DNA from 2 places in the Pseudomonas viridinivis genome. Region 2 is predicted to be linked to the other one. Evidence: riboswitches for the same ligand, from Rfam matches in the RefSeq annotation. Region 2 holds a riboswitch; the other holds the start of a gene.
What was found. Region 2 has a riboswitch for manganese ahead of mntP (manganese efflux pump MntP). Riboswitches for the same ligand answer to the same signal wherever they lie in the genome.

Region 1: linked by a shared signal. The riboswitch ahead of AABC73_RS05195 (TMEM165/GDT1 family protein) and the one ahead of mntP (manganese efflux pump MntP) in region 2 are both predicted to bind manganese.

Annotation. Positions count from the first base shown of each region.
Region 1 covers NZ_CP151076.1:1,153,821-1,165,225, reverse strand. Annotated here, with positions in the region: gene AABC73_RS05220 (DUF1302 domain-containing protein) at 1-2, opposite strand, end outside; gene AABC73_RS05215 (fatty acid--CoA ligase) at 363-2,039, opposite strand; gene AABC73_RS05210 (LysE family transporter) at 2,475-3,104, opposite strand; gene AABC73_RS05205 (2-hydroxyacid dehydrogenase) at 3,192-4,154, shown strand; gene AABC73_RS05200 (class I SAM-dependent methyltransferase) at 4,302-5,300, shown strand; yybP-ykoY riboswitch at 5,341-5,460, shown strand; gene AABC73_RS05195 (TMEM165/GDT1 family protein) at 5,550-6,134, shown strand; gene AABC73_RS05190 (M48 family metallopeptidase) at 6,304-7,119, opposite strand; gene AABC73_RS05185 (methyl-accepting chemotaxis protein) at 7,352-9,493, shown strand; gene AABC73_RS05180 (SOS response-associated peptidase) at 9,540-10,169, opposite strand; gene AABC73_RS05175 (DUF2007 domain-containing protein) at 10,221-10,481, opposite strand; gene AABC73_RS05170 (CPXCG motif-containing cysteine-rich protein) at 10,481-10,663, opposite strand; gene AABC73_RS05165 (1-acyl-sn-glycerol-3-phosphate acyltransferase) at 10,786-11,405, shown strand, end outside.
Region 2 covers NZ_CP151076.1:6,130,919-6,142,323, forward strand. Annotated here, with positions in the region: gene AABC73_RS28590 (phosphatase PAP2/dual specificity phosphatase family protein) at 1-1,012, shown strand, start outside; gene AABC73_RS28595 (hypothetical protein) at 1,002-1,460, shown strand; gene AABC73_RS28600 (lysophospholipid acyltransferase family protein) at 1,470-2,090, shown strand; partial or broken gene AABC73_RS28605 (phosphatidate cytidylyltransferase) at 2,090-3,017, shown strand; gene lpdA (dihydrolipoyl dehydrogenase) at 3,132-4,532, shown strand; gene mntP (manganese efflux pump MntP) at 4,638-5,204, opposite strand; yybP-ykoY riboswitch at 5,257-5,386, opposite strand; gene AABC73_RS28620 (glucan biosynthesis protein D) at 5,634-7,253, shown strand; gene AABC73_RS28625 (hypothetical protein) at 7,666-8,973, shown strand; gene AABC73_RS28630 (hypothetical protein) at 8,983-10,305, shown strand; gene AABC73_RS28635 (acyltransferase family protein) at 10,338-11,405, shown strand, end outside.

The DNA of each region.
Region 1 (11,405 bases), 1.3 Mb from region 2:
ATCGACGCTACTCCATGTGCTTTTATTTTTTTTGGCAGTGGGTACTGCTAAAAACGACCGGGCTTCTCGTCGAAACTCCGATTTTGACACTAATCGGGTAACCCAGAGGGTCACGACACGACGTTGCATCTTTTTGCGCTCTTACCCAGCCCCTGGTGCCGACTATATCCAGCCGGTTGCAGCGCTAGATCCCTCTAAAGTGTGATTTGCAGCATCAAACCCTCTGGCACCCGTATTTCGCGCGATCGCTGCAGCGAGCCCGGTGAGGAGAGTGAAGTGAAATCAGTGTTTGACAAGGCAGGCGCTTGTCCAGGGGCTGTCGGCGGGACCTGCCGCACTCGAGGAGCGCGGCAGGTTGGGTATCAGAGCGTCGAGAGAAAGGTACTGTTACTGTTTTGCCATTCGACGATGTCTACGCGCATGCGCTTCTTGTCGAGTTTGCCGACGCTGGTCTTGGGAATTTCAGTAACAAGCGCGATCTGATGCGGGATCGCCCACTTGTTGATGTGCCCCAGTTCCACGAATGGCTTGAGGTGTTCCTTCAAATCCCGCGCGTCGATGCTATGCCCGTCGCGAATCACCAGCAGCGCGAAAGGTCGCTCGCCCCACTGCGGATCGGCAATACCCACCACGGCCACTTCGCGCACTGCCGGATGGCGGCTGCACAGGTCTTCGAGGTCCAGCGACGAGATCCACTCGCCACCGGTCTTGATGACGTCCTTGATGCGATCACGAATATCTATGACGCCCATGCTGTCCAGCGTCGCCACGTCACCGGTATGCATCCAGCCACCGGCCCAGAGCTCGGCGCCTTTTTGCGGCTCACGGTAATAGCCTTCGCTCAGCCAGGGCGCGCGCAACACCAGTTCACCCTGGGACTCGCCATCGGCGGGCAGGAAGTTGCCGTCTTCGTCGACAATCGCCGCGTCCACCAGAATCCCCGGCACGCCGGCCTTGATCCGATAAGTGATGCGCTCGTCTTCACTGCCTGCGCGCAGTTCGTCATTCAAGTGAGCAACGGAAATCAGCGGCCCGGTTTCCGACATGCCATAAGCGCCGGTCAGCTGAATGCCTCGGGCCTTGGCGGACTCGTACAAGGTGCGATTGAGGGAGCTGCCGCCAATGATGATCTTCCAGCCAGCAAAATCCACGTCTTGCGCGGCCTTGGCGTTGAGCACCATTTGCATGATGGTCGGCACGCAATGGGAGAACGTAACCTTCTCCTTACGCCATAGCTCGACAAGGAATTCAGGGTCGTAACGTCCCGGATACACCTGCTTGATGCCAAGCATGGTTGCCGCATACGGCATGCCCCACGCATGCACGTGAAACATTGGCGTGATCGGCATGTACACATCATCGGTGCCCAGCAAGCGTTCGGCGCTGCCGACAATGGTCGCTACACCCATGGTGTGCAGGACCAGTTGCCGATGGCTGAAATACACGCCTTTCGGGTTACCCGTCGTGCCTGTGGTGTAAAACGTGGTGGCGATGGAGTTTTCGTCGAAGTCTTCGAATTCGTACTGGTTGCTCGCTTGCGCCAGCAGGGTTTCGTACTCGCCGACCAGCCCAGGCAAATCAGCAGTCTTTTCCGGCAGATCAGTGAGCAGCAGGGTTTTCTCAACCGTGGTCAGGTGCCCGGCAAGGGCCTGATACAGGCCGACGAACTCACTGTTGACCAGCACGAACTTATCTTCGGCGTGGTTCATGGTGTAGAGGATTTGCTCAGGGGACAGGCGCACGTTAACCGTGTGGATCACCGCGCCAATCATTGGAATGGCAAACATGCATTCCAGATAGCGATGGCTGTCCCAATCCATGACCGCGACGGTATCGCCAGCCTTGACGCCTGCGGCAGTCAGGACATTGGCCAGCCGACAGATCCGCTCGGAAAGCTCTGGATAGGTATAGCGAACAGTGTCGCGGTAGACGATTTCACGCGTTTTTTCATAGCGACTGCCGGACATCAATAGCCGCTTGATCAACAGGGGGTACTGATAGGCGCCATCGGCTGGTGGAATAACGCGGGTCTGCAGCATGGGAGTTCCTTTTCGAGTGCAAAGTCGAGGCTTGAAAATATGCACTCTAGAGGCCCGGCCCGCCAGCCAAATCAGCCGAAGGGATGATTTGCTGGATGAGCGTCAGGGAAGGCGAATTGCCAGCTTTCTCTCAAAACCATGGAGGCTTTCACCCTGAAGCTGACACCGCGCCATACCGCAGCAGACAAGAGATCCGTAGGACCGGCTTCAGCCGGGAGGCCGAGAGTTCTAACGACGTAGCTGCTGCGCCTGGAATGACCTCTTCCCGGCTAAAGCCAGTCCTACGCAATGCATTCCAGGTGGTGTGATGATCCGTAGGACCGGCTTCAGCCGGGAGGCCGAGAGTTCTAACGACGTAGCTGCTGCGCATGGAATGACCTCCTCCCGGCTAAAGCCAGTCCTACGCAATGCATTCCAGGTGGTGTGATGGCTTTATCAGCGAATCTCGGTAAACGCCAGCTTCAAGCCCAATGCCACCAGCACGGCGCCCATGGCCCGATCAAACCAGTGGCCCATGCGTGCGAAGCCTGCACGCACACGCTCCTGACTGAACAGTCGCGCCACCATGCAGAACCACAGGCCGGTCGCCACAGCCAGGTAAACGCCGTAACCCGCCTGCACCCACAATGGCGTGTGTGGATTGATCACCACGGTGAACAGCGACAGGAAAAAAAGCGTCGCCTTGGGGTTCAGGCCGTTGGTGACAAAGCCGCTGGTAAAGGCGCCGCGCGCGGTGCGCTCGCCCACCGCAACCTTGACCGGCGCGTCGCTGGCGTTGGCCGGTTTGGCGCGCAAGGCCTTGAAGCCGATGTACAGCAGATAGGCCGCAGCAGCCCATTTCAACGCGTTGAACAGCACGATGGACTGGGAAACGATCAGGCCGATCCCCAGCAACGAATAGCCCACATGCACAAAAATCGCGGTGCCCACACCCATGGCCGTATAGGTCCCGGCTTTGCGGCCGTGAGTCACGCTTTCACGCACCACCACGGCGAAATCCGGGCCGGGACTGGCGACGGCGAGCAGGTGAATCAAGGCAACGGTCAGAAATTCCGCCCAATACATGCGTTTCTCCAAAAATGTAAGCAAGCGTTTCGCTCTGTTAGGCTGACCACATTAAGCCTTCGAAACTTCCAATAACAGGTACAGCTGATGAGCAATCACGGTAAGGCAGTTTTTCTCGACCACACGTCCCTGGATCTGGGCGATCTGGACTTCAGCACGCTGCGCGAATGTTTCGCCGATTTGGTGCTGCATGCCAGCACCACGCCCGATCAGGTGATTGAACGTCTGCAAGGCGCAACCGTGGCGATCAGTAACAAGATCATGGTTGATGCCGCCACGTTCGCCGCCTGTCCTGACTTGAAGCTGGTTCTGGTCACTGCGACCGGCACCAATAACGTCGATCTGGAGGCCGCCCGCCAGCACGGCGTCACGGTGTGTAATTGCCAGGGTTACGGCACGCCGTCGGTGGCGCAGCACACGCTGATGTTGTTGCTCGCCCTCGCCACCCGGCTGCCGGATTACCAGAACGCGGTGCAACACGGCCAATGGCAGAAGTCGAAACAGTTTTGCCTGCTGGATTTCCCGATTTTCGAACTGGAAGGCAAAACCCTGGGTTTGCTGGGGCATGGCGAACTCGGCGGCGCGGTGGCCAAGCTGGCTGAAGCCTTTGGCATGCGCGTCCTGCTGGGACAAATCCCCGGCCGCCCGGCCCGCGCGGATCGCTTGCCGCTGGAGGAGCTGCTGCCGCAGATCGACGCTTTGACCTTGCACTGCCCGCTCAACGAGCACACCCGCGACATGATCGGCGCCCATGAATTGAGCCTGCTCAAGCCCCATGCGTATGTGATCAACACCGCGCGCGGCGGGCTTATCAATGAACAGGCGCTGGCGGATGCGCTGCGCAACGGTCATCTGGGCGGCGCGGCATCGGATGTCTTGACCTTGGAGCCGCCAGTGGCTGGCAATCCGCTGCTGGCTGGCGATATTCCGCGCCTGATCATCACCCCGCACAGCGCCTGGGGCGCGCGTGAGGCACGGCAACGGATCGTTAGCCAGGTGACGGAAAATGCGCTGGGGTTCTTTGCCGGTCAACCGGTGCGGGTGGTGTAGGTCCGGCTCGTAGGACCGGCTTCAGCCGGGAGAGCGTCATTCACGTTCGAATTCGCGGCTAAAGCCGCTCCTACGGACTCATGCCTCGGCGTAACCGGCTATGGCCCAAGCTCTGCTAGACTGCGCCCCTTTTCAAGGAGCCCTTCAATGGACCCGCGCAGTGAAGTGTTACTCCGTCAGGCCGAGCTGTTTCAGGGCTCGTTGCTGCTGGCCGGCTTGGCAGCGGATGATCTGCTTGGCCGTTTGCCAGAAGCACGCGGCTGGTGCTGGCATGCGGGCGATCAAGCCGCGCTGGATGCCCGTTTCGAAGGCCGCACGCACTTTGGCGTCGACGCGCCGCAAGAAGCCTTCGACGCTGCCGTGGTGTTCCTGCCCAAGTCCCGGGACCTGACCGACTACATCCTCAATGCCCTGGCTTCGCGGCTGGCAGGCCGCGAGTTGTTTCTGGTCGGTGAGAAACGCAGCGGCATCGAAGCGGCGGCCCGCCAGTTGAGCCCGTTCGGTCGGGCGCGCAAGCTGGACAGCGCGCGGCATTGCCAGCTGTGGCAAGTCACGGTCGAGGAAGCCCCGCAAGCGGTAACTCTGGAAAGCCTCGCCCAGCATTACGAAGTGGAAATGGATGATGGCCCGCTGAAAGTTGTCAGCCTGCCGGGCGTGTTCAGTCACGGTCGTCTGGATCGCGGCTCGGCGCTGTTGTTGCAGAACATCGACAAGCTGCCCAGCGGCAATCTGCTGGATTTCGGCTGTGGTGCCGGTGTATTGGGGGCTGCGGTAAAACGTCGCTACCCGCACAACAACGTGATCATGCTCGACGTGGACGCCTTCGCCACAGCCAGCAGCCGTCTGACGCTGGCCGCCAATGGCCTGGAAGCCGAGGTGTTGACCGGCGACGGAATCGACGCGGCGCCCATGGGTTTGAGCACGATTCTGAGCAACCCGCCGTTCCACGTCGGAGTACATACCGATTATCAGGCAACGGAAAACTTGCTGCGAAAAGCACGCCAACATCTGAAATCAGGTGGCGAACTGCGCTTGGTGGCGAATGCCTTCCTCAAGTATCAGCCGCTGATCGAAGAGCATCTGGGCGTGTGCGCGATCAAGGCTCAGGGCAACGGTTTCCGCATCTATCGTGCCAAGCGCGCCTGAAAATAAGCGCTTGCCGAATGCGGTCTGCGTAGGCAGAATCCGCTCCGTCCTAGGGGAGTAGTCTCCCACGAGCGCCATGCTCGTCCGGTACGCATCAACATACTTGGTCCTCAGACCATGGTGCGTACGACCCCGAATCCGCTCAGACGGATCGGTGGTTTGACCAGACCTATGACACGAACACCTTACCCGGGGCGGGGAGGTCGTACGTGTCATAGCCGTGTCGACCCGCCCCTTAGGAAAACCCTGATGCTGGAATCCCTGTTGGTCCCCACTGCTGTCGTGGCACTTGCCGAAATTGGCGACAAGACCCAACTGCTCGCTCTCATTCTCGCCGCGCGCTTTCGCAAGCCCTGGCCGATCATCGCCGGTATTGTCGCGGCCACCCTGGCCAACCACGCTGCGGCGGGCGCGGTCGGCGCCTGGTTTGGCAGTTTCTTTTCTGACGCCACGCTGCACTGGATTCTGGCCGCGAGCTTCACCGCCACCGCATTGTGGACCCTGGTCCCCGACAAGATGGACGATGACGAAGCCGGCAATGGCCGCAAATTCGGGCCGTTCCTGACCACACTGATTGCGTTCTTCATCGCGGAAATCGGCGACAAGACGCAAATCGCCACAGTGATGCTGGCGGCGCAATATTCCTACCTTTGGCTAGTGATCATCGGCACGACGCTGGGCATGTTGATCGCCAACGTTCCGGTGGTCCTGGCGGGCAACTTCGCCGCTGACAAGCTGCCGCTGACCTTGATCCGGCGCCTGGCGGCGTGCGCCTTCTTCGTGCTGGCGCTGGTTGCGGTGTACAAGGCGATGCAGGTGAGTGGCTGGGTTTGATCAACCTTGATCGTTAAGCAAAGAATGGACTTGTACAGACTGTGCAGGACCGGCTTTAGCCGGGAGGGCGAGCGTTCTGACAACAGAGCCGCTGCGAATGGGCTGGCCTCCTCCCGGCTAAAGCCGGTCCTACGCGAATCCCCTCCCACCGTTCGCTCCTTCTTTTCGGTTACTTCTTCGCAGCCTGATACAACGGCATCACCTTGGGAATCGCCGCCTGCAACGAAGCGACCCGAGTCGCCGATGCCGGGTGAGTGCTCATGAATTCCGGCGGGGAATCGCCGGAGTTCTGGCTCATCTTCTCCCACAGCGTGATGGCCGCGTTCGGGTTGTAGCCAGCGCGTGCCGCCAGCTCCAGACCGAGCAGATCCGCTTCGTTTTCATTACCGCGACTGTTCGGCAAGGTCAGGCTGTAATTGACCACGGTATCGGCCAGCGCGAGGCTGTCCTGCCCCAATCCGAGCAAGGCACCCGCGCCCTGCTTGGCCATCGCTACGCCATACGCCTTGGACATCGCTTCGCGGCCGTGTTCGCGCAATGCGTGGGCGATCTCGTGACCCATGACTGCGGCGATTTCATCATCGCTCAGTTTGAGTGTGTCGATCAGTCCGCTGTAGACAATGATCTTGCCGCCGGGACCGCAGTTGGCGTTGAGGTCGTCGCTCTTGATCAGATTGACTTCCCACTGCCACTGCGCAGAATCCGGACGCAGCTTCGGCGCCTGGGCAATCAGCCGGTCGGCAATCGCATGCACGCGTTTGGCATTGGCGCTAGTGGTATCGAGCACGCCTTTGCCGGACGCCTCTTTCACCGTTTCCTGATAGGACTGGGCGTACATCTTGTTCACTTCGTCAGTCGAAAGCATGCTGAACATGTATTGCTTGCGCTCGACACCCACCGCATCCCCGCTGGTGGTGTTTACAGACTGGCAACCGCTGAGCAACAAGCTGGTACTCAAGGCACATAAGGCAACTGAACGACGCATAGTGAATCTCCCTGGAAACATGCTGGTGATTCTGGACGGCGAACAGCCAATACGCCAGAGATCATCCGATAGCCCTTTTGGTCAGCTGATCCGGCTGATGGTTCCCAACAAACGGACATATCCAATAACGACGTACTGGTACGATTTACGTCCATTTGAGGGGATGTTATTCATGCTTCCATAAAGCTTAGCCGATAGACAGTTCAGACGTAATCTCACGTCCGGAGCCTCTATGAAGTTCAAATCGATCCAGTCTTCAATCGCTGCACTGGCGGGCGCCATTGTGCTCAGCGTTGTTGTCGCATTAGTGCTGTATGCATTGTTTTCTGGAGCGCGGACCCAGACGATGGTCGAACAACGAACCCTGGCGCAATTCGAGCAGTCGGTGGAAGCGCGTCTGGGTGCCCTCGCCCGGACCCAGGCCAGCGATATCAAGCGCGAGCTGGAAACGCCACTGCTGATCACCGCCGGCCTGGCCAGAACCAACGCGTTGCTGGGCATCAATGACAGCAAGGGCGATGCGCAGCTGAAAATCAGCCGCGAGCAAATGCTCAATCTGCTGCGCAACACCGTGGAGCAGAATCCGAAGATTCTCGGCGCTTACATTGGTTGGGAGCCGAACGCTGTGGATCACAACGACGCCGCTTACGTGGATTCCACCACCGCCGGTGCCGATCCAAAAGATGGCCGCTTCATGCCATGGTGGTACCGCAAGACTGACGGCAGCCTGGCACTCGAAAAGCTCGCCAGCCTTGAGGACACCAAGCTGTTGTCCACCGGAGTGCGCTCAAGTGAGTATTACTTGTGCTCCCGGGAAACCAAAAAAGCCTGTGTCATCGACCCCGCGCCTTACAGCGTCGGCGGCAAAATGGTCATGCTCTCGTCGTTCATCGAGCCCATCATGATCAACGGGACCTTCCAGGGCATCGTTGGCGCGGACCTGTCGGTGAACTTCATTCAGGACATGCTTGAAGCCGCTGACAAAAAGCTCTACGACGGCGCGGGCGAAATGGCTTTGATCTCCAGCAACGGTGCACTGGTTGCCTACACCAAAGACCCGTCCAAGCTCGGCGAAAAAGCCACCACCATTCTGGACGCCAGCGAAGTCGCCAACCTTGCCAAAATCAACATTGGCGAGGTGCGCTACGAAACTGACAAGGAACACGGGCACATCGAGGTGTACATGCCATTTGGCATCGGCGCGACCGATGCGCGCTGGACCTTGATGATTCAGCTGCCCCTCAGCGCTGTCATGGCCGACCTGAACACGCTGCAAAGCGATCTGAGCAAGCAACACGACACCGACATTTTCGGCATGGCCATGGTCGGCTTGTTGATCGCGGGCGTCGGCTTGCTGGTGATCTGGCTGGTAGGACGCGGGATCGCGCGGCCACTCAAACAAATGGTCACCATGCTCAACGATATCGCCCAGGGCGAAGGTGATCTGACCAAACGCCTGCACAGCGACCGGGCCGACGAAACCGGGCAGATTGCCCAGGGTTTCAATACCTTCCTCGGCAAATTGCAGGTCATGATCAGTCAGGTTGTGACCTCGGTGCAGAAGGTCAGCGACTCCTCGGAGCACACTGCCGATATCGCCATCCGGACCAATCTGGGCGTGCAGAAGCAGATGTCGGAAATCGATCTGGTCGCCACGGCGGTGCATCAAATGACCGCCACCGCTCAGGACGTCGCCCGCAACGCCACACAGGCAGCGCAAGCGGCAAGCCATGCGGACAGCGCTGCCCATGAAGGCATGCAGATTGTGCAGAACACCTCGAATTCAATCAGCAACCTGGCTGTGGAAATCGGCCGAGCGGTGACTGTCGTGCAGACGCTGGCCAAGGACAGCGAGAACATCAACGCGATCCTGACCACCATTCGCGGGATTGCCGAACAGACGAACCTGCTGGCCTTGAATGCCGCCATCGAAGCCGCCCGCGCTGGCGAGCAAGGCCGTGGCTTTGCGGTGGTTGCCGATGAAGTGCGCAACCTGGCGCAGAAGACGCAGCAGGCGACCCAGGAAATCCAGAGCATGATCCAGCAACTGCAGAGCGGCACTCGCGAAGTGGTTCAGGTCATGGAAGGCAGCCAGAGCAAGACCGCCGAGAGTGTCAGCCATGCCGCCGATGCTGCGCAGGCGCTGGACACCATCACCAAGGCAGTGTCGGTGATCAACGACATGAACACCCAGATCGCCAGTGCCGCCGAGGAGCAAAGCGCCGTCGCCGACGACATCAATCGCAACGTGATCAATATTGGCCAGGTCGCCAACGAAGTCGCCGGCGGCGCCGACGAGTCCAGCCAGGCCAGCGCCGAATTGACCAAGTTGGCCGAGCAGCAGCGGCGGTTGATCAATCAGTTCAAGGTGTAATTCGGTAGGACCGGACTTGTCCGGGAAGGCGACAGTGCAGACAGCACTACAAAGGCGTCAAACACTCCGGCGCGTTGAGCTTCGGATCATTTACCAGATTGGCCAGCGGCCGTTCGCGCAGGGCGGTTTGCGGGCTGGCGAGCAGTGCTTGCAGGGTGGGCAACGGCGTGTCGGCGGCCAGCCAGTCCTTCTGCCCCTGGGCATCGAGAATCAACGGGCGGCGCTGGCTGGCGGCAAGTTGGGTGACCACCGCAACACTCAAATACGTATGCCCTTGCACCGGATACGCTTCCCAGATGGCCGCGAAAAACAAGGCCGAGCCCTCCCCCGGCGTCAGCCAGAACGGCCGTTTGCGGGTCGTGCCGCGCCATTCGTAGAAACCATTGGCCGGCAGCAGACAGCGCCGCGAGCGAAACGCATCGCGAAACATCGGTTGTTCGACCAGGGTTTCGGCGCGGGCATGAGCTGGCGTGCGCGACAGATCGGTCAGCCAGGCCGGAGTCAAACCCCAGCGCGCGCGGGCCAGTTCAAGATCGCCTTCGGTTTCGCTGCTGGCACGCAGCATCAATACCGGGTCGGCCGGGGAAATGTTCCACTGCGCCTGTTGGTCAGCCGGAAAACCGGGCAAGGCCGCAAACGCGGGCGTCCAACGAAACAGGGCATAACGTCCACACATGAGGGCAACAAAACTCTTCTGGCAGCTAAAAAAACGGAATCGGGCAGCGCGTCAGCACACCAGCACGTCGGGAAAATTGTCCGGCTCGTCTCCGGACACGGGCAGCGCTGCATTGTACGCAGTGATCAACTCCCGTGCGTGTTCGGCCTGATCGTTATCCACCGACAGACCCAGCACACCAAAAATCGGCAGTTCACCGACCCCACCGAGCAAATCCCGGCCGGTCAGGTGCGCCTGCACGCCTTCACTGGCCAGCATGCCTTGCAGCAACTCGCCCTCCAGCAGGTTTTCCGGCTCGTAGATTTTCTGCATCACTCATTCTCGCTGCGCACGTCCAGGTTCCAGTCTTCGCCGTCGGTCTGCAGATCGAAAACGATCGGTCGACAGCACACCGGGCAATCCTCGATGTACTGCTGATCGCCGCCGGAAAGGTCCAGCACCGCTTCGACCGGTTCGCCACAGTAAGGGCAGTCGTAACTCTGTAATTCCTGCATCAAGGTCTCCAAGACTAGTTGTGCGTATAATCGCGCTCTATTTGAAGGCTGATGTACTAGAGTCTGGACGTTATTTTCAGACCCAGCCTTCCTTTTCCTGCCATTCCCTACAAGAGAGCATGATGGGCGAATTCGATGCCATCCGACCTTACGACGACGCCGAAGTCCCAGCTGTACTCGCGCGCCTGCTCAGTGACAAAGCATTCCTGGCGATCCTGACTCATTTCCGCTTCCCGCGCCTGGCCGGCGCGTTTGGCTGGGTGCTGCAACCGGTGCTGGCGCGCAAGCTGCGTCGCGAGTTTGCCGGTATCGATTCGGTGGCCACGCTTCAGGACAAGGTCGAGTATTACGTCGACCACACCATCGAGCGCGCCACTGACGGTGTGACCTACACCGGCGTCGAGCAGTTCAAGTCCGGCAGTGCCTATCTGTTTCTGGCCAACCATCGCGACATAGTGATGGACCCGGCCTTCGTCAACTACGCGATTTATCACGCAGGCTTGCCGACTCCGCGCATTGCCATCGGCGACAATCTGCTGCAGAAGCCCTTCGTCAGCGACCTGATGCGCCTGAACAAGAGCTTCATCGTGCACCGTTCGATCATCGGACGCCGGGAAAAGATGGCGGCGTACCAGCTGTTGTCGGCCTACATCAATCACTCGATTCGCAACGATTGCCAGTCGATCTGGATCGCCCAGGCCGAAGGCAGGGCCAAGGACGGCGACGACCGTACTGAATCGGC
Region 2 (11,405 bases):
CGACAAGCCCTTCAATCAGGCGCCTTCGCTGCATATCGCGCTGCTGGTGGTGCTATGGGTCTGCTACGACCGCTATCTGCAGAACTTCCATCAGGCATGGCGCTGGTTGCTGCATGGCTGGTTCAGCCTAATCGGCGTTTCGGTGCTGACCACTTATCAACATCACTTTATCGACTTACCCACAGGCGCGCTGGCCGGTTGGTTCTGTGTGTGGCTTTGGCCGGATGAAGGCCGCAGTCCTTTACTCGCAGCGCGTATCAGCCTGGGACCGAAGCGCCTGAAGCTGACTGCCATTTATAGTCTCGGCGCAATAATTCTCGGCGCGACGGCCCTGAAGCTGGGCGGCGCGTGGCTTTGGCTGGCCTGGCCAGCGGGTTCGCTGCTGTTGGTTGCGCTGAATTATCTGGTGTTTGATGCGGCGGGTTTCCAGAAACGTCAGGACGGCAGCCTCAGCCCAGCGGTGTATTGGCTGTTCGCGCCGTACTTGCTCGGTGCCTGGATCAATTCAAGGGTGTGGACACGCAAGCATCCACAGCCCGATCAGGTTGTGGATAACGTTTGGCTGGGACGTCTGCCGGATAACGACCAGCTCAAGCCTTTCGCCGCCGTTGTGGATATGTGCGCCGAGCTGCCGATCAAACCGGATTCACGGGGCTATCAGGCGATTCCGACGCTGGATCTGGTCGCGCCCACGGCGCAGACCTGTCTGCTCGCCGCCCAGGCCATTGAACGTCTGCGCCAGCAAGGGCCGTTATTGGTGTGCTGCGCGCTGGGTTATTCGCGCAGTGCCACGGCAGTTGCTGCCTGGCATTTGCACAGCGGTCGCGCCGAGACTGTGGATAACGCGATTGCGATCATCCGCCAGGCAAGGCCCGGCGTGGTGCTGCGCGCCGCACATGTTGAAGCCTTGCAGGAAATCGTAGGCGCGAGGCTTGCCCGCGAAGGCGTTATCCCCGACACATCGCTTTCGCGGGCAAGCCTCGCTCCTACGGGGCCCAATGATGTCATCTGAAATGCAGCTACATATCGTCGCCAGTCTGCTGCGCCGAGGCAAGACGCTGGATAACTTGTCCACAGGGCTGACCTTGCTTGGCTTGGCATTCGGGCTGGTGCAGCTGTTGATAACTCCGACGATGCCATTGTTGCTGATACTGGCGGCGGCCGTGGTTCTGCTGGGTTTGATCGAAAAATACTACGCGTTGCGCGTCGCGTTCGACGCGGACCTGTTCCAGGCCGTCGCCAGCGATGAAGCCCGACTGGCCGAGCGCACACTTGCCCTCGATCAAGCGCTGGTCGCCCTCCAGTTTCAGCCTGTGGATAAATCCGGGCGATCCTGGGCGCTGCGCAGCAAGGGCGCATTGAAGCTGCTGCGCCAGCAATTGTTGTTTGTTGCCGTCCAGCTGCTGGTAATGCTGGGCGCGATTCTGATCTTCCCTTGGTTGTCCTTCACCGCATCATAAGGAAACGCCATGTTCGAACCTTTGGTCGCGACGATCATCACTGCCGGCGCGCGAAGCGTGACTGGCGCGCGCAGTCTCTGGCTGGGTTGTACGCCGGAACCGGTGCAGCGCATCTATTTCGCCAATCACAGCAGCCACGGCGACTTTGTGCTGTTGTGGGCTTCGCTGCCGCCTGCGTTGCGCAAGCTGACCCGGCCGGTTGCGGGCGCGGATTACTGGCAGAGCAGCCCGCTACGGCGTTACATCATCAATCGCGTGTTCAACGGCGTGCTGGTTGATCGCCAGCGCAAAACGCCGGACAGCAACCCCTTGCAACCGATGCTCGAAGCGCTGGAGAACGGCGATTCGCTGATCATCTTCCCCGAAGGCACGCGCAATCTGGAAGACGGCCTGCTGCCGTTCAAAAGCGGCCTGTACCACTTGGCGAAAAGTTATCCACAAGCCGAACTGGTGCCCGTGTGGATAGCCAACCTGAACCGTGTCATGCCCAAGGGCCGCGTATTGCCGTTGCCATTGTTATGCACAACCAGTTTTGGCACGCCGTTGCAGTTGGGCAGTGACGAGCTCAAAGAACAGTTTTTATTGCGCAGCCGTGAAGCGCTGCTGGCCCTGGCCCCGGAGCAGCATTGATGGATAAGCAGACGCAATTGTTATTCATGGGCATCGGCGCGATTCTGCTGCTGGCCTCGACCATCGGTTTCATCCTCAAGCGCCGGGCTGGCGGACCCAATTCGGTGATCGACAACCTCAACGCGGATCAACGCGTGGTGGGTGATGGTCATTGTCATCGGCATCGCCTTCGCGTTGGGCTACAGCGCAGTGATCATCCTGTTCTACGCCGTGTCGTTCTATGCGCTGCGCGAATTCCTGACCCTGACGCCGACGCGCAAGAGTGATTACCCGGCGCTGGTCGCGGCGTTCTATCTGGCGCTGCCGCTGCAATACGTGCTGATCGCCATGAGCTGGTATGGCTTGTTTTCGATCTTCATTCCGGTCTACGTGTTTTTGCTGCTGCCGATCCTCGCGTCGCTGGGTGGCGACAGCACGCACTTCCTGGAGCGCGCGTCGAAAGTCCAGTGGGGCTTGATGATCGCGGTGTTCTGCGTGTCTCACGTGCCCGCATTGCTGACCCTGGAAATCCCCGGTTACGAGGGGCGCAATCTGTTGCTGATCGCTTATCTGGTGATCGTCGTGCAGCTGTCGGACGTGTTGCAGTACGTCTGCGGCAAGCTGTTCGGCAAGCGCAAGATCGCGCCGAACCTGTCGCCGTCCAAGACTGTGGAAGGCTTCGTCGGCGGCATCGCCCTGGCGTCGTTGATCGGCGGCGCGCTGTGGTGGATCACGCCGTTCAATCCCTGGCAGTCGGCGTTGATCGCGCTGCTGATCAACCTGCTGGGTTTTGCCGGTGGCATCGTCATGTCCGCGATCAAGCGCGACCGAGGCGTGAAGGATTGGGGACATATGATCGAAGGCCACGGCGGCATGCTGGATCGACTGGACTCGGTCTGCTTCGCCGCGCCGATCTTCTTTCACCTTGTTCGGTATTGGTGGGTGTAGCCCGCTTGACGCTCGGCCGCATAAACATTACAACCATAATCTAATCGCTCACGACCCCTTTGCGGACTCACGAGCTACGCTTCCCTCCATTCTCAACTTCAGGAGCATATGGGCATGAGCAGTTATGACGTTGTAATCATCGGCGGCGGCCCCGGCGGCTATAACGCAGCCATCCGCGCGGGCCAGCTGGGCTTGAGCGTTGCCTGTGTCGAAGGGCGCGAAACGTTGGGCGGGACGTGTCTGAACGTCGGTTGCATCCCCTCCAAGGCGTTGCTGCATGCTTCGGAACTGTATGAAGCGGCCACCGGCGAAGAGTTTGCCAAGCTGGGTATTGAGGTCACGCCGACCCTGAATCTGGCGCAGATGATGAAACAGAAAGGCGAAAGCGTGACGGCCCTGACCAAGGGCATCGAGTTTCTGTTTCGCAAGTACAAGGCCGAATGGATCAAGGGTTGGGGGCGGATTGCCGGGCCGGGCAAAGTTATTGTCACCGACGCCAACGGCGCCGAAACCGAGCTGCAAGCCAAAGACATCATCATTGCCACCGGTTCCGAGCCGACGCCATTGCCCGGCGTGGACATCGACAACCAACGCATTCTGGATTCCACCGGCGCGCTGTCGCTGACTGAAGTACCCAAGCATCTGGTGGTGATCGGCGCCGGGGTGATCGGCCTGGAGTTGGGTTCAGTGTGGCGGCGGTTGGGCGCGCAGGTGACGGTGGTGGAGTTTCTCGATCACGTCGCCCACGGCAGTGATCTGGAAGCGGGCAAGACGTTGCATCGCTCACTGTCGCGTCAGGGCATCAACTTCAAGCTCAGCTCCAAAGTGACCACGGCTACGACCTCGGAGAACGGCGTCAGCCTTAGCGTCGAACCGGCAGCGGGCGGCGCGGCTGAGTTGATCGAAGCGGATTACGTGCTGGTGTCCATTGGACGTCGGCCCTTCACCAAAGGCTTGGGGCTGGAAACGGTCGGCCTGGAACTGGACAAGCGCGGCATGCTGGAAAACAAAGGGCATCGCACCGCAGCAGAAGGCATCTGGGTGATCGGTGATGTGACGTCCGGTCCGATGTTGGCGCACAAGGCCGAAGACGAAGCTTCGGTGTGCGTGGAGCGCATCGTCGGCAAGGCGGGCGAGATCGATTACAACCTGATCCCCAACGTGATTTACACCCGCCCGGAACTGGCCAGCGTAGGTAAGACCGAAGAGCAGCTCAAGGCCGAGGGCCGCGCTTACAAAGTCGGCAAGTTTCCGTTCAGCGCCAACAGTCGGGCCAAGGTCAACCATGAAACCGAAGGCTTCGCCAAGGTCCTGGCCGACGAGCGCACCGACGAAATCCTCGGTGTGCATCTGGTCGGGCCAAGCGTCAGCGAAATGATCGGCGAGTTCTGCGTGGCGATGGAATTTGCGGCGTCTTCCGAGGACATTGCCCTGACCAGCCACCCGCACCCAACCCGCTCCGAAGCGTTGCGTCAGGCGGCGATGAGTGTGATTGGGTTGCCAACGCAGTCTTGATTGCGATCGTGGAAGCGAGGCTTGCCCGCGAAGAACGAAGACGCGGTGAATCCGGGACACCCGGGCGTCTGGTTCGCGGGCAAGCCTCGCTCCAACGGATGTTTATCAAGCGACTGAAAGGTGCTCATACAGAATCATCGAGCCCACGGCGATCAATACCACGCCGCCAACGATTTCCGCGCGTTGGCCGACGATGGTGCCCAGGGCGCGGCCCAGCAGGGTGCCGATGGTGACCATGGTCATGGTCGCCAGGCCGATAGCCGCTGCAGCGACGAGGATATTGACGTCGATGAACGCCAGGCCGATGCCCACCGCCAATGCATCAATGCTGGTGGCCGTCGCAGTCACGATCAGCAACAGCAGGCCATGCCGGGTGGTTTTCTCTTCTTCCTCGTCGGCGGTCTTCAGGCCGTTGTAGATCATGTGCAGGCCAAGCACGAGCAGCAGGGTGAAGGCGATCCAGTGGTCCCAGCTCTCGACGAATCTGGACGCAGCGTTGCCAATCAGCCAGCCAATGATCGGGGTAATGGTTTCGACGACGCCGAAGATCACGCCCATGCGCAGGGCTTCGAGAAAACGCGGTTTGTGCAGGCTTGAGCCTTTACCGATGGCCGCAGCAAAAGCGTCCGTCGACATCGCCAGAGCGAGCATTACAAGGGATATGGGATTCACGGTTTGGGTTTTTCCGGTCGGGCATTGAGTCCACGACACTCCCGCACGCCCGACCTTATGGCGCGAAAATGTCGATGGTCTCACCAACCAGTAAAGGTGTCCGCACCACGGCATGTTGCCGAGAATGTTGATACGGACGCTTCTTGGCGAAAAGAAGCAGGCTACTCCCCAAAGAGAGCGCGCTTTATACCGGCCCATTTGTGAAAATTTTGTCATGCCCCAAGCCAGGCAGAATCAGCGAAAACCGCAAAACCCCGGTCCAGACATCGATTTACACACTTGAATGCGACTAAATCGTAATTATTTATGTTTTTTTCGAACCGGTTGCTGTGTTTGTTATCTGTTGTGGGTAGTTTGGCGTTCAGCAAGGAGTCGTAGCGCGCATTTCTCTTGTGCAGGACGCACAGCACTAGTCAGAGGCTTCACCTTATGAATCGCAGGAATCTCCTGAAAGCCTCCATGGCGTTGGCGGCTTATAGCAGCGTGCCGGCCTCGGGGCTTTATGTTGCACGTGCTTTTGCCGCCGCCGCCGATGGCGAGATCGAAAATTTCGACTTCGATACGTTGAAAGCCCACGCCAAACAAGTGGCCGGCCGTGGCTACGTCAGCAACAAGCAGGTCCTCCCGCCCGTGTTGGCGAACATGACCCCGCAACAGTTCAACGCCATCAAATACGACGCCGGGCATTCTCTGTGGCACGACGTCAAAGGCCAGCTGGACGTGCATTTCTTCCACGTCGGCATGGGCTTCAAGACTCCGGTCCGCATGTACAGCGTCGACCCGACGACCAAGCAGGCGCGGGAAGTCCACTTCCGCCACGAACTGTTCAATTACGAGTCCAGCGGCATCGACAAGTCGCTGGTCAAGGGCGATCTGGGTTTTGCCGGCTTCAAGCTGTTCAAGGCACCGGAAATCGCCATCAACGACGTGGTGTCCTTCCTGGGCGCCAGCTATTTCCGCGCCGTGGACAGCAACAAGCAATACGGTCTTTCCGCTCGCGGCCTGGCCATCGACACGTATTCGACGCGTCAGGAAGAATTCCCGGACTTCACCAAGTTCTGGTTTGAAACTCCGGACAAGAACGCGACCCGCTTCGTGGTCTACGCCCTTATGGATTCGCCAAGCGCGACCGGCGCCTATCGCTTCGATATCGACTGCCAGTCCGGGCAAGTGGTGATGAACATCGACGCCACCGTCAATGCGCGCACAGACATCGCCCAGTTGGGCATTTCGCCGATGACCAGCATGTTCAGCTGCGGCACCCATGAACGCCGCATGTGCGACACCATTCACCCGGAAATCCACGACTCGGACCGCCTCGCCATGTGGCGCGGCAACGGCGAGTGGATCTGTCGTCCGCTGAACAATCCGCCGAAGCTGCAGTTCAACGCCTTCGCCGACAAGGACCCGAAAGGTTTCGGTCTGGTGCAGACTGATCACAATTTCACCAGCTACCAGGACACCGTCGATTGGTATCACCGCCGGCCGAGCCTGTGGGTCGAGCCCACCACGCCTTGGGGCGAGGGTTCGGTGAATCTGGTGGAGATCGTCACCACGGGCGAGACGATGGATAACATCGTGGTGTTCTGGACGCCGAAAAATCCGGTCAAGGCCGGTGATTCGCTCAACTTTGGCTACAAACTGTACTGGAGCCCGCTGCCTCCAGTGAGCACGCCATTAGCGCAGGTCCATGCGACCCGTTCCGGCATGGGCGGCTTCACCGAAGGCTGGGCACCTGGCGAGCATTACCCGGAGGTCTGGGCGCGGCGTTTTGCGGTGGACTTCAACGGTGGCGGCCTGGAACGCTTGCCGGAAGGTACGGCCATCGAACCGATCGTCACGGTTTCCAACGGCAAGGTTCAGGATTTCAACATTCTGGTGCTGCCGGATATTCAGGGTTATCGCGTGACGTTCGACTGGTACCCAACCAACGAGGGTGCCGAACCGGTTGAGATGCGCATGTTCATCAAGTCCCAGGATCGCACGCTGAGTGAAACCTGGCTGTATCAGTACTTCCCGCCAACGGCTGACAAACGTAAGTATCCGTAAGCGTCGAGCGCAGGTTTAAACGGCATGTTTCGGGGTGACCTGGACTTGCCGTTTGGCGTTATAGGGTCGCTATAACCTGTGTCCGTTTCAGCATTGTTTACACCGTCAAATTTATACCGCTCAGTAAATTCAATAAGTTAGCAAGCTAGTACTGTTACGTTTGTCGGCGTTTGATTAATTTTTGACGAATAGATTGACAGTCTTCCGAAGTCAGGCTGATATAGCCCTTGTCGCGCAGTTGGAGCGTTCGCTCCAGACCTGAATGCCGCCCCCTTCTTCAGCGGCCATTTTCCTACATTGATTGATACCTCTATTGACCGTTTTCGACAGTCGATGGGCGGTAGCGTTGCGCCTGCCCAATCCCCGATTCGTTGGGGTATCTCTCAAAACAAGCGCCACAGAGGCAGAAAACATGATGTTGAACTCTGCGAACACGGCCGACGATAACGCGTCGATGCTTTCCTTCAACAAGTCGACGGCCATGGTCTGGGCCGCCATCAGCCTGATTGTGGTCGAGACCTTTTCCGGTGCGTTGCGCTTTTATCTCGACCAGGCAGGACTGTCGCCAGCGCTGTACCTGCCCAAAATCGCCTGCCTGATTCTGTTGCTCATGGAACTGCGCACTTACAAGGCTGGCCGCGTCGTGTGGTTGAGCCTGCTGATGCTGGTGATTTCCGCCGTCCTGGCCATGTTGCATGGTGCCACCCTCAACAACGTCGCCTTCACCCTGTTCGCGCTCAGCCCGATCTTGTTCGGCATGGTTTGCAGCGACCACCTGATCCATCGCCGTCGGCTGCTCATGTGGGTCATCGGCTTATGCCTCGTGGCTTGTTTTGTCGGTCTCGCCCTGGACAAATTTACCGCGGTGCCCTGGAAAGGTTACAGCTACGCCATTGGCGAGACTCAGCTGAGCGCCAACACCACCTGGTCGGCCGGTGACGAGGACCGTAGCGCCGGTTTCGCCCGGGTCTCCAATACGTTGTCGATCCTTATCGCGATCTACAGCCTGTATATCGCGATGTTCATGCGTTCGCGCCTGCTGATTCTGGCGCTGAGCCTTGTCGCCCTGTACGGCATTGTCCTGACCACCAGCAAAGCGCCGGCCGGCGGCTATCTGCTGACCATGGGCCTGTTGCTGATTGCCCGCATGCGCTGGACCACTCGCGCCGCGTGCATCGTGGCCGTGGTGGTCGGCATGCTGCTGCCGCTGATGGGGCTGCTGTATGACTTCGACGCCCGTACCGTGAGCGGCGGCGGTTCGTCGCTGTCGTCCTTGTATGACCGGCTGAACAACACCTGGCCCAACGTCGTCGATGCCATGACCCGGTTAGGTTATGGCTACACCGGCGCAGGTTTCGGGTTATTCGGCAGCTCAGTGATCATTTTCCCGGTACCCGGCACCGAATTTCTGGTCGGCTCGGACAGCACCTTCATGTACCTGTGGGGATTGTTCGGGGTGTTCGGACCCCTGCTGTACGCCCTGCAGATTCCGTTGTTTTTTGCCCTGAGCAGCGACGATTCGCGCATTGCCCGAGCGTTGTTGGCAATCACCTTCTGCTGCTGCCTGATCAGCTGGACCACGGACATGTTCGAAATCGCGGTGGCCAATCTGTTTTTGGGCCTGGCACTCGGTCATGTGCTGACCGGCAAGCAGCTGGACAGCCGGCAGACCGCGCGTCCTGCGCAGTACCAGCTGTCCACCCTGCCCGACATGAATTGAGTGGTGAGCATGAAGGTCAGTCCAGGTTTTGCAGCAAGCCTGTTATGTGTTGGATGCCTGAGTGGCGGCCTGGCCAAGGCCCAGGAAAACGCGCAAGAGCCATTCATTCTCGGCATTGGCACGCACCTGATGAATTATCCGACGCCGTCGCGGCCAGCGCTGCAACTGGCGGCCGATGCAGGCATCGCTTCGGTCAAGGATGACGCGCACTGGTCCACCGCAGCGCCCAACGCCAACGAGCTGCGCATCGTGCCGTGGTGGCGCACCTATCTGACCGACGCCCAGAGCCTGGGCCTGAGCCGGTTGACGATCCTCGACTACAGCACCTGGTTTCATGACAACGCCAAGCCGCGCAGCGGCGAGGTCAAGGCGGATTTCCTGAGGTATGTGGACTACGTGACCAGCCAGCTGGGCAATCGCGTGACCTTCTATGAGATCTGGAACGAGTGGGATATCGAGGCGCCGAAGGACCCGCAACTCAGCGCCGACTATGCCGCGCTGGTGCGTGATGTGGTGCCACTCATTCGTAAAAACACGCAGAACGTTGAAGGCACGCCGGCGAAAATCCTTGCCGGTTCGGTAACGCCCGAAGGCATGGATTACGGCTTCGCCGACCGCCTGATCGACGCCGGCATGCTGGATCTGGTCGACGGCCTGTCGGTTCACCCTTACGCCCACTGCCTGCCAAACGTGAAGCCCAACCCCGAGGCCTGGGTGGTCTGGATGCGTGCTTATGAGGAGCATATCCGCGCCAAGGCCGGGCGCGATGTGCCGATCTACATCACGGAAATGGCCTGGCCCAGCCACCAGGGCAATTGCGGCTTCACGCCGGCGGTACAGGCGGTGTACATGGCGCGGATTCTGTTTCTGGCGCGCAGCCTGCCTAATCTCCAGGGCATGTGGTGGTACGACCTGGTCAACGATGGCCCCGACCGGACCGATCAGGAACACAACTTCGGCTTGCTCAACGAGGACCTGTCGCCCAAACCGGCCTATCAGGTCATGAAAGTCATCGCCCCGGTGATCAAGGACTTCAGCTATGACGCCGAGGCCAGTCGCCAGTCGGACAACATTTACCTGCTGTATTTCGACAAAGGCCCGCAGCGCGTGGTGGTCGGCTGGACAACCGGCCCGACTCTGCAACAGGACATTGCCAGCGCCGCACCCATGACCGGAGCGGTGCGCCTGATCGACACCGCCGAACCCGAGAAAGGCAGTCTTTCGGGCGAGCAATGGCAGTGCGCGAATCAGAGTTGTTCGGTACCCGTCACCCTGACCCATTTCCCCAAGATCATCAGCCTGAGCCCCGAGGAGACAGTGGCCACGCCCTGAACCGCCTCCTCGCTCCTACGTGAAAAAACGCCATGGACTTCAGAAAAGACATCAATGGACTACGCGCCATCGCGGTCATCGCCGTGCTGCTGTTTCACTTCAACCCAGGCTGGCTGCCGGGCGGATTTGCGGGCGTCGATATTTTCTTCGTGATCTCCGGCTACCTGATCACCGGAATTATCGTGCGCAGCCTGCACAAGGGTAATTTCAGCCTGATCGCGTTCTACAAGTCCCGGGCCAGACGGATCATTCCGGCGCTGGCGGCGCTGTGTTTCGTGCTGCTGCTGGCGGGCTGGTTTTATCTGCTGCCGCTGGAATACAGCGAGCTGGGCAAACACATCGCTGGCAGCCTTGGGTTTGTCTCCAACTTTGTTTACTGGGCCGAAGCCGGGTATTTCACGGCGGGCGCCCACGAGAAATGGCTGCTGCACACCTGGTCGCTCTCTGTGGAATGGCAGTTCTACATGATTTATCCGCTGGCGCTGCTGGCCTTGAGTCGCTTCATTGCCCAGCGCAATCTGCGCTGGTGGATCCTCGCTGGCTGCCTGCTGGGCTTCGGTTTCTGCGTGGTCGCGTCGTTTCTGTGGCCGGAACCGGCGTTTTACCTGCTGCCGACCAGAGCCTGGGAATTGCTCGTCGGCGGCGTCGCCTGCGTGTTTCCGGTCAAACTGCGCGCGCTGCCGCAACGGCTGCTGGAAGCTACCGGCCTGGGCCTGATGCTCGCCAGTTTCGTGCTGCTTTCCGAAAAAGACGTCTGGCCCGGTTATCTGTCGTTGTTGCCGGTGCTGGGAACCCTGGCGGTGATTGTCTCGGCTCGTCAGGATTCGTTCATGACCAGCAACCCCTTCTCACAATGGACCGGGAAGCTTTCCTACTCGCTGTATCTCTGGCATTGGCCGGTCGTAGTGTTCATGAGTTACGCCGGTTATCTGGGCGATACGTTCAATGCATTCCTCGGCATTGCCTGCGCCTTCGCGCTGGGCCTGGCGTCGTACCAATTGATCGAAAAATCGCCCCCAAAAGCGCCCACCCCCAAACGCCGCTGGAAATTCGCCACCGTCAGCGGCCTGATCACCATGGTCTTCGCCGCTGCCACTGCG